DNA from 2 places in the Kocuria turfanensis genome. Region 2 is predicted to be linked to the other one. Evidence: predicted binding sites of a transcription regulator. Region 2 holds the regulator's gene; the other holds the start of a gene.
The links. Region 2 encodes HrcA, which represses chaperone genes, less so after heat shock. Its sites were predicted from a motif close to TTNGCACTCGNNNNNNNCGAGTGCNAA; they were not measured.
Positions count from the first base shown of each region.

Region 1: groL (chaperonin GroEL) is a predicted target of HrcA. The motif match lies at 1,762-1,788, and genes of this name have one in related genera.

Region 1 is NZ_CP014480.1:3,238,418-3,241,990, reverse strand. Features, by position in the region: gene groL (chaperonin GroEL) at 1-1,556, opposite strand, end outside; gene AYX06_RS14870 (GNAT family N-acetyltransferase) at 1,809-2,408, opposite strand; gene AYX06_RS14865 (hypothetical protein) at 2,486-2,704, opposite strand; gene AYX06_RS19365 (DUF3263 domain-containing protein) at 2,701-3,042, opposite strand; gene AYX06_RS14855 (SDR family oxidoreductase) at 3,039-3,573, opposite strand, start outside.
Region 2 is NZ_CP014480.1:565,254-568,826, reverse strand. Features, by position in the region: gene AYX06_RS02620 (DUF4870 domain-containing protein) at 1-251, opposite strand, end outside; gene AYX06_RS02615 (DUF3097 domain-containing protein) at 401-1,264, opposite strand; gene hrcA (heat-inducible transcriptional repressor HrcA) at 1,439-2,446, shown strand; gene dnaJ (molecular chaperone DnaJ) at 2,518-3,573, shown strand, end outside.

The DNA of each region.
Region 1 (3,573 bases), 1.1 Mb from region 2:
ACGACGGCCTCGGTGGTGAGGAACAGCCCGGCGATGGACGCCGCGTTCTGCAGCGCCGAGCGGGTGACCTTGACCGGGTCGTTGATGCCCGCGGCCATCAGGTCCTCGTACTCACCGGTGGCGGCGTTGAGGCCGTGGCCCAGGTCCAGGCCGCGGACCTTGTCCACGACCACGCCGGCCTCGAGACCGGAGTTGATGGCGATCTGCTTGAGCGGGGCGTCGATGGCGACCTTGACGATGTTCGCGCCGGTGGCCTCGTCGCCGGTGAGCTGCAGCTTGTCGAACGCCTTCTGACCGGCCTGGATCAGGGCGACGCCGCCGCCGGCGACGATGCCCTCCTCCACGGCCGCCTTCGCGTTGCGCACGGCGTCCTCGATGCGGTGCTTGCGCTCCTTGAGCTCGACCTCGGTGGCGGCACCGGCCTTGAGCACGGCCACGCCGCCGGCCAGCTTGGCCAGCCGCTCCTGCAGCTTCTCGCGGTCGTAGTCCGAGTCCGAGTTGTTGATCTCGGCGCGGATCTGGGCCACGCGGCCCTCGATCTCCTCGGCGGTGCCGGCGCCGTCGACGATGGTGGTCTCGTCCTTGGTCACGACGACCTTGCGGGCCTGGCCCAGCAGGTCCACGGTGGCGGTCTCCAGGGAGAGCCCGACCTCCTCGGTGATGACCTGGCCGCCGGTGAGGATGGCGATGTCGGCCAGCTGGGCCTTGCGGCGGTCGCCGAAGCCGGGGGCCTTCACGGCCACGGACTTGATGGAGCCGCGCATCTTGTTGAGCACCAGCAGGGCCAGGGCCTCGCCCTCGACGTCCTCGGCGATGATCAGCAGCGGCTTGCCGGCCTGCATGACCTTCTCGAGCACGGGGACCAGGTCCTTGACCGCGGAGATCTTGGAGTTGACCACGAGGATGTAGGGATCCTCGAGGACGGCCTCCTGGCGGTCGGCGTCGGTGACGAAGTAGCCGGAGAGGTAGCCCTTGTCGAAGCGCATGCCCTCGGTGAGCTCGAGGTCCAGGCCGAAGGTGTTGGACTCCTCGACCGTGATCACGCCCTCCTTGCCGACCTTCTCCATCGCCTGGGCGATGAGGCGGCCGATCTCGGGGTCGCCGGCGGAGATGGAGGCGGTGGCGGCGATCTGCTCCTCGGTCTCGACCTCCTTGGCGGAGGCCAGCAGCTCCTCGGTCACCGCGGCGACGGCCTTCTCGATGCCGCGCTTGAGGCTCAGCGGGTCCGCCCCGGCGGCCACGTTGCGCAGGCCCTCCTTGACGAGCGCCTGGGCCAGCACGGTGGCGGTGGTGGTGCCGTCGCCGGCGATGTCGTCGGTCTTCTTGGCGACCTCCTTGACGAGCTCGGCGCCGATCTTCTCGTAGGGCTCCTCGAGCTCGATCTCCTTGGCGATGGACACGCCGTCGTTGGTGATCGTGGGGGCGCCCCAGGCCTTCTCGAGGACCACGTTGCGCCCGCGCGGGCCGAGGGTGACCTTGACGGCGTCGGCCAGGGTGTTCAGACCCCGCTCGAGACCGCGGCGTGCCTCTTCGTCGAAAGCAATCATCTTTGCCATGTGACTTCGTCCCTCCTGGACGGTAGACAAACGGTCGACCTCCACGGTGCCCGCGACGGACGGCGCGCACGGCGGCGGGTTCTTCCCGACGCCGCACGGCACCTCACCGTGGTGGTTGAGGTGTCACTCCTGTGCCGGTGGCTGCCCGGGCCGGGCCGGGGACCGACCCCTTAGCAGTCCGCACGACTGAGTGCTAATCGCAATCTTGGCACTCGTCCGGGGAGAGTGCAAACCCCCCTGAGCCGGTGTCGCTCAGCCCTGCCACTCCTCGCGCAGCAGGCCGTAGATCATCCGGTCGTAGTACTCGCCGCCGACCTTGCGGGCCCTGCGGATCCGGGCCTCCTCGGTGAAGCCGAGCTTCACGGCCACCCGGCACATGCCCACGTTGCCGCTCCAGGTCTCGAGATCGAGCCGGTGGGAGTCGGAGCGGGCGAAGAGGTGGTCGATCCACAGCCGCATCGCCTCGGTGCCGTAGCCGCCGCTCCAGTGCTCCGGGGAGTAGACGGTGATGCCCAGCGAGCGCAGCGGCAGCAGGTGCGTGCCGGTCCCGGGGTCCTCGGTGGGCTTCTCCGACCAGTACCAGGACACCTGCCCGATGAACCGGCCGGTGGCGGCGTCCGCGATGACCATGGTCTCCCGCGGGTCCGGCCAGTCCTGCGCGGTCACGTGCGCGCGCAGGGCGGAGAGCCAGCGCTGGGCGCCCTCCGCGGTGAAGTTCGGGTAGAAGGGCCCGTCCGTGCGCTGCCACTCGTGCTCGCCGCCGCCCTCGGGCGGCATGATCCACGTCTCGTACGCGGCGAGGTCCTCCTCGGTCCAGTCACGGAGGTGGACTCGGCTGCCTGCGATCTGCACGGTGTTTCCTTCCGGGGCGTGGGGCGTCGGGGACCGGGGCTCGGGTGCCCGGGTCGTCCGGTGGTGGGCGGTGCCGGTCAGGGCTGCGGGGACGAGACGGCCGGGGCGGGCGCCGTGTCCGGGGCGCCCTCCAGGAACGCGTAGGCCCCCACGCCGAGGCTGAGCAGGCCCGCCACGACGATGGCGGTCAGCTCCCCCGCGCCCACCCGGGCGGTCGGCCGCAGTCCGCGGTGGGCGCCCTGGCGCGGGCCGTCCTCGGGGACGTCGTCGAACTCGTCGCGCGGGTACTGGCTCACCGGAGGTCCCCGCGCTGCCGGCGCAGCCGGCCCACGAGCATCGGGTCGTGCTCGAGGGCGGCGCGGCTGTCGATCAGGACGTTGAGCCGCTGGTAGTAGTGGGTCGGGGAGAGCCCCAGGCGGCGCCGGATCTCCATCTCCTTGGCCCCCTGGTACTTCCACTGCAGGTTCTCGATCGCCAGGATCTCCCGGTCGGTCTCGTCGAGCCCGGAGCCGGCCCCGGCCGGCGGCCCGGCGGGCGATGCGTCCGCCCCGGGCTGCTCCCCCGCCGCGGTGTCGTCCCCGGCCGGCTCCCCCGCCGCCGTGTGCTCCCCGGGAGCGGCGTCCTCCCCGGTCATCGGGACTCGGCCCGGGGCCGCAGGGAGACGGTGGTCAGCTGCGCGTCCTCGCCGGCGTCCACGACGGCGCGCACCGCCGCGGCCACGGACTCGGGGCGGATGTAGCGCTCGGGCACGTACTCGTTGCCCAGACCGGCCTGGATGTCCCGCTGCATCTGGGTGTCCACGGGCCCGGGGTGCACCGAGCTGACCACGATGCCGTCGGCCTCCACCTCCTGGCGCAGGGAGTCGGCGAGCGCGCGCAGCGCGAACTTCGACGCCGCGTAGACCGCGTCCCCGGCCCGTGCGGTGAACCCGGAGCCCGAGTTGAGGAACACCACCGTGCCGCGGGTCGCGCGCAGGGCGGGCAGCAGGAGCCGGGTCAGCTCCGCGGGGGCCACGACGTTGAGCTCGAGCTGGTCCCGCCAGTCCTCCACCGAGGCCACCGCCACGGTGGTGCGACCGGCGCGGGCCGCCGAGTGCACGAGGACGTCGACCCGGTCGAGGCCCTCCAGCGCCTCCGGCAGCCGGGCGAAGTCGGTGAGGTCCGCG
Region 2 (3,573 bases):
ACCACCACGAGCGTGGGCAGCAGGGTGAAGTTCATCGCCTCCCGCGACTCCTGCTCGGTGAACCTGCCCCGGCCGCGGAAGACGCGGTGGATGAGGAACGAGGGCACGAAGCCGACCACCCCGGCGAAGTGCGCCAGGGTCGCCCACTGGTGGTCCTCGGCGACGGTGAGCGGCTGCGCCACGGGGGAGAGGCCCTCGAACGGGGCCTCGGCGTTCTCGTGGCTCGATCGGGGGTCGGTCTGCACGGGCACGGAAGTCCTTCGGGGGTGGGACCGCGGCACGGCTGCGGTCGACGGATGGCGTGGCTCGATTCTACCGGCCGGTTCGGAAGTTGCACGGGGCCCGCCCGCCCACGTGTGCCTGTGTGACGTGACGTCGGTCGCGCCCGCCCAGGACGGGCTCAGGCCCCCGGGGCGGTGAGGAAGTCGATGAGCTCCTCGACCCGCCCCAGGAGCGCCGGCTCGAGGTCGGCGTAGCTGTCCACCCGTGAGAGGATGTGCTGCCACGCCCGGCCGAGGTCCCCGGGGGTGCGGTGCGGCCAGCCGAGGGCCGCGGCGGTGCCGGTCTTCCAGTCGGTGCCCCGCGGGACCACGGGCCAGGCCTCGACGCCGAGGACCCGGGGCCGGACCGCCTGCCAGATGTCCACGTACGGGTGGCCCAGCACCAGCACGTTGCCGGGCGCCCCGGGCAGGCGCATCGTCCGCTCGGCGATCCGGGACTCCTTGGAGCCGGGCACGAGGTGGTCCACGAGGATGCCCAGCCGCCGGCCCGGGCCCGGCCCGAACTCCTGCACCGCCGCCGGCAGGTCGTCGACGCCGTGCAGCGGCTCCACGACGATGCCCTCGACGGCCAGGTCGTGCCCCCAGACCTTGGCCACGAGCTCGGCGTCGTGGTACCCCTCGACCCAGACGCGGGAGGCCCTGGCGGTGCTGGCCCGCAGCCCCTCCACGGCCACGGAGCCGGAGCGGGTGCGCCCGGGACGCTTCGCCGCCGGGGCCCGGCGGGGCTCCACGACGACGACGGGCTCGCCCTCCAGCAGGAAGCCCGGTCCGAGCGGGAACGCCTTGACCCGGCCGCGGCGGTCCTCCAGGCCCATGACCCGCATCCCGCCGATCGTCTCCAGGGACACGACCGCCCCGACCCAGCCGGTGGTGACGTCCTCCAGGAGCAGCCCGGGGGCGACCGGCACCTCCGCGGAGGCCGGCTTCCGCCGGGAGAGGCCCGCGTCGTCGAGGCTGCGCGGCCCCCAGCCGTAGTCGCTCATGCTCGTCCTCCCGGTCGCGGTCCCGCCCGTCCGGCGCGGATCAGCCGGAAGCGTACCAAACCGGGCGGGCAGGACCGGGGGTCGGACACGGGGGCTACACTGGATCGCGCTGGCACTGTGGCCGCCCGAGTGCCAGGCGGCCCGGGTGCCGAGGAGACGACGGGGAGGAGCGACGTGAACCATCCGAGACGACTGCAGATCCTGCAGGCCATCGTGGAGGACTACGTGCACTTCCAGGAGCCCGTGGGCTCCAAGGCCCTCGTGGAGCGGCACCGGCTCGGTGTCTCCTCGGCCACCGTGCGCAACGACATGGCCGCGCTCGAGGAGGAGGGCCTGATCACGGCCCCCCACACGAGCTCGGGCCGGATCCCGACCGACAAGGGCTACCGGACCTTCGTGGACCAGATCGCGGCCGTCAAGCCGCTCTCCGGCCCGGAGCGCCGGGCCATCCAGAGCCTGCTCGACGACGCCGCGGACATCGACGACGTCATGGAGCGCACCGTGCGCCTGCTCGCCCAGCTCACCCACCAGGTGGCCGTCGTGCAGTACCCGCACGCGTCCGGGGTGACGGTGCGCCACGTGGAGGTCGTCGACCTCGGCGCGGGCCGGGTGCTCGTGGTGCTCATCCCCACCAACGGACGGGTCGCCCAGCGCGTGGCCGTGCTGCCCGCCCCCCTGGAGGAGGCGCAGCTGCTCGAGCTGCGCGCCCGGGTGCTGGCCGCGGCCGTCGGCCGCTCCCTGGCCGCGGTGCCCGCGGCGCTCGTGGCGATGACCGCCGACATGGCGCCCCCGCTGCGCCCGGCCGCGGAGACGGTGGCCGAGGTCGTCGGGGCCCTGGCCACGGGCGGGGCCGAGCACCGCATGGTCATGGCCGGCACCGCCAACCTGGCCCGCGCCACCGGGGACTTCCACCTGAGCATCGGTCCCGTCCTGGAGGCGCTCGAGGAGCAGGTCGTCATGCTCCGGCTGCTCTCCGAGATGGAGCAGGACGCCCGCGGCGTGGCCGTGCGCATCGGCGCGGAGAACGCCGCGGGGCCCCTGTCCGAGGCGGCGGTCGTCGCCACCGGCTACGGGCCCCAGTCCAAGGTCGGGGTCGTGGGCCCCATGCGCATGGACTACCCGTCCACGATGGCGGCCGTGCGCGCCGTCGCCCGCTACCTCTCCCGTATCCTCGGGGGCTGAGCCCCCGCGGGCCCCGGCGCCGGGGCCCGGCACCAGAACTCCCACCAGACCTCTCGACAGAACGGACCACGGTGAGCAATCACTACGAGACCCTGGGTGTGTCCCGCGACGCCAGCCAGGAAGAGATCAAGAAGGCCTATCGGAAGAAGGCCCGCAAGCTGCACCCGGACGTCAACCCCAGCCCCGAGGCCGCGGAGGAGTTCAAGCGCGTCTCCCACGCCAACGACGTCCTCGCCGACCCCGAGAAGCGGCGCGTGTACGACGCCACCGGCAACGAGAACGGCACCGACACCGGCTTCGGCGGCGGGTTCCCGGGCACCGGCTTCGGCTTCCAGGACATCTTCGACACCTTCTTCCAGGGCGCCGGCGGCTCCGGGGCGGGCCGGCGCGGGCCCGCCTCCCGCACCCGCCAGGGCCAGGACGCGCTGATCAACGTGCGCGTGTCCCTCAAGGACGCGGTCTTCGGCACCGAGAAGAAGATCACCGTGGACACCGCGGTGGTCTGCCCCACCTGCAACGGCAGCTGCTGCCAGGAGGGCACCCGCCCGGAGACCTGCGAGGTCTGCCACGGCGCCGGCCAGGTCCAGCGCCAGGTGCAGTCCATCCTCGGGACCGTGGTGACCGCGGCTCCCTGCGCCACCTGCGACGGCTTCGGCACGGTCATCAAGCACCCCTGCCACGAGTGCTACGGCGAGGGCCGGGTGCGCGACCGGCGCCCGCTGACCGTCAAGATCCCGGCCGGGGTGTCCTCCGGCAACCGGATCCGCCTCTCCGGCCAGGGCGAGGCGGGCACGGCCGGCGGCCCCAACGGGGACCTCTACGTCGAGCTCAAGGTCGACCCGGACCCGACCTTCGAGCGGCAGGGCGACGACCTGCACGCCAGGGTGCGCGTGCCCATGACCTCCGCGGCGCTGGGCACCACCGTGACCCTCGAGACCTTCGACGGGGAGCGCGACGTGCCGGTGGCCCCGGGCACCCAGACGGGCCACACGGTCACCCTGCACGACCTCGGCGCCACGCGGCTGCGCGGCGGCGGCCGCGGTGAGCTCTACGTCCACCTGGAGGTCGAGACGCCCACGGGGCTCGACGACGAGCAGCGCGAGCTGCTGGAGCAGCTCTCCCGGCTG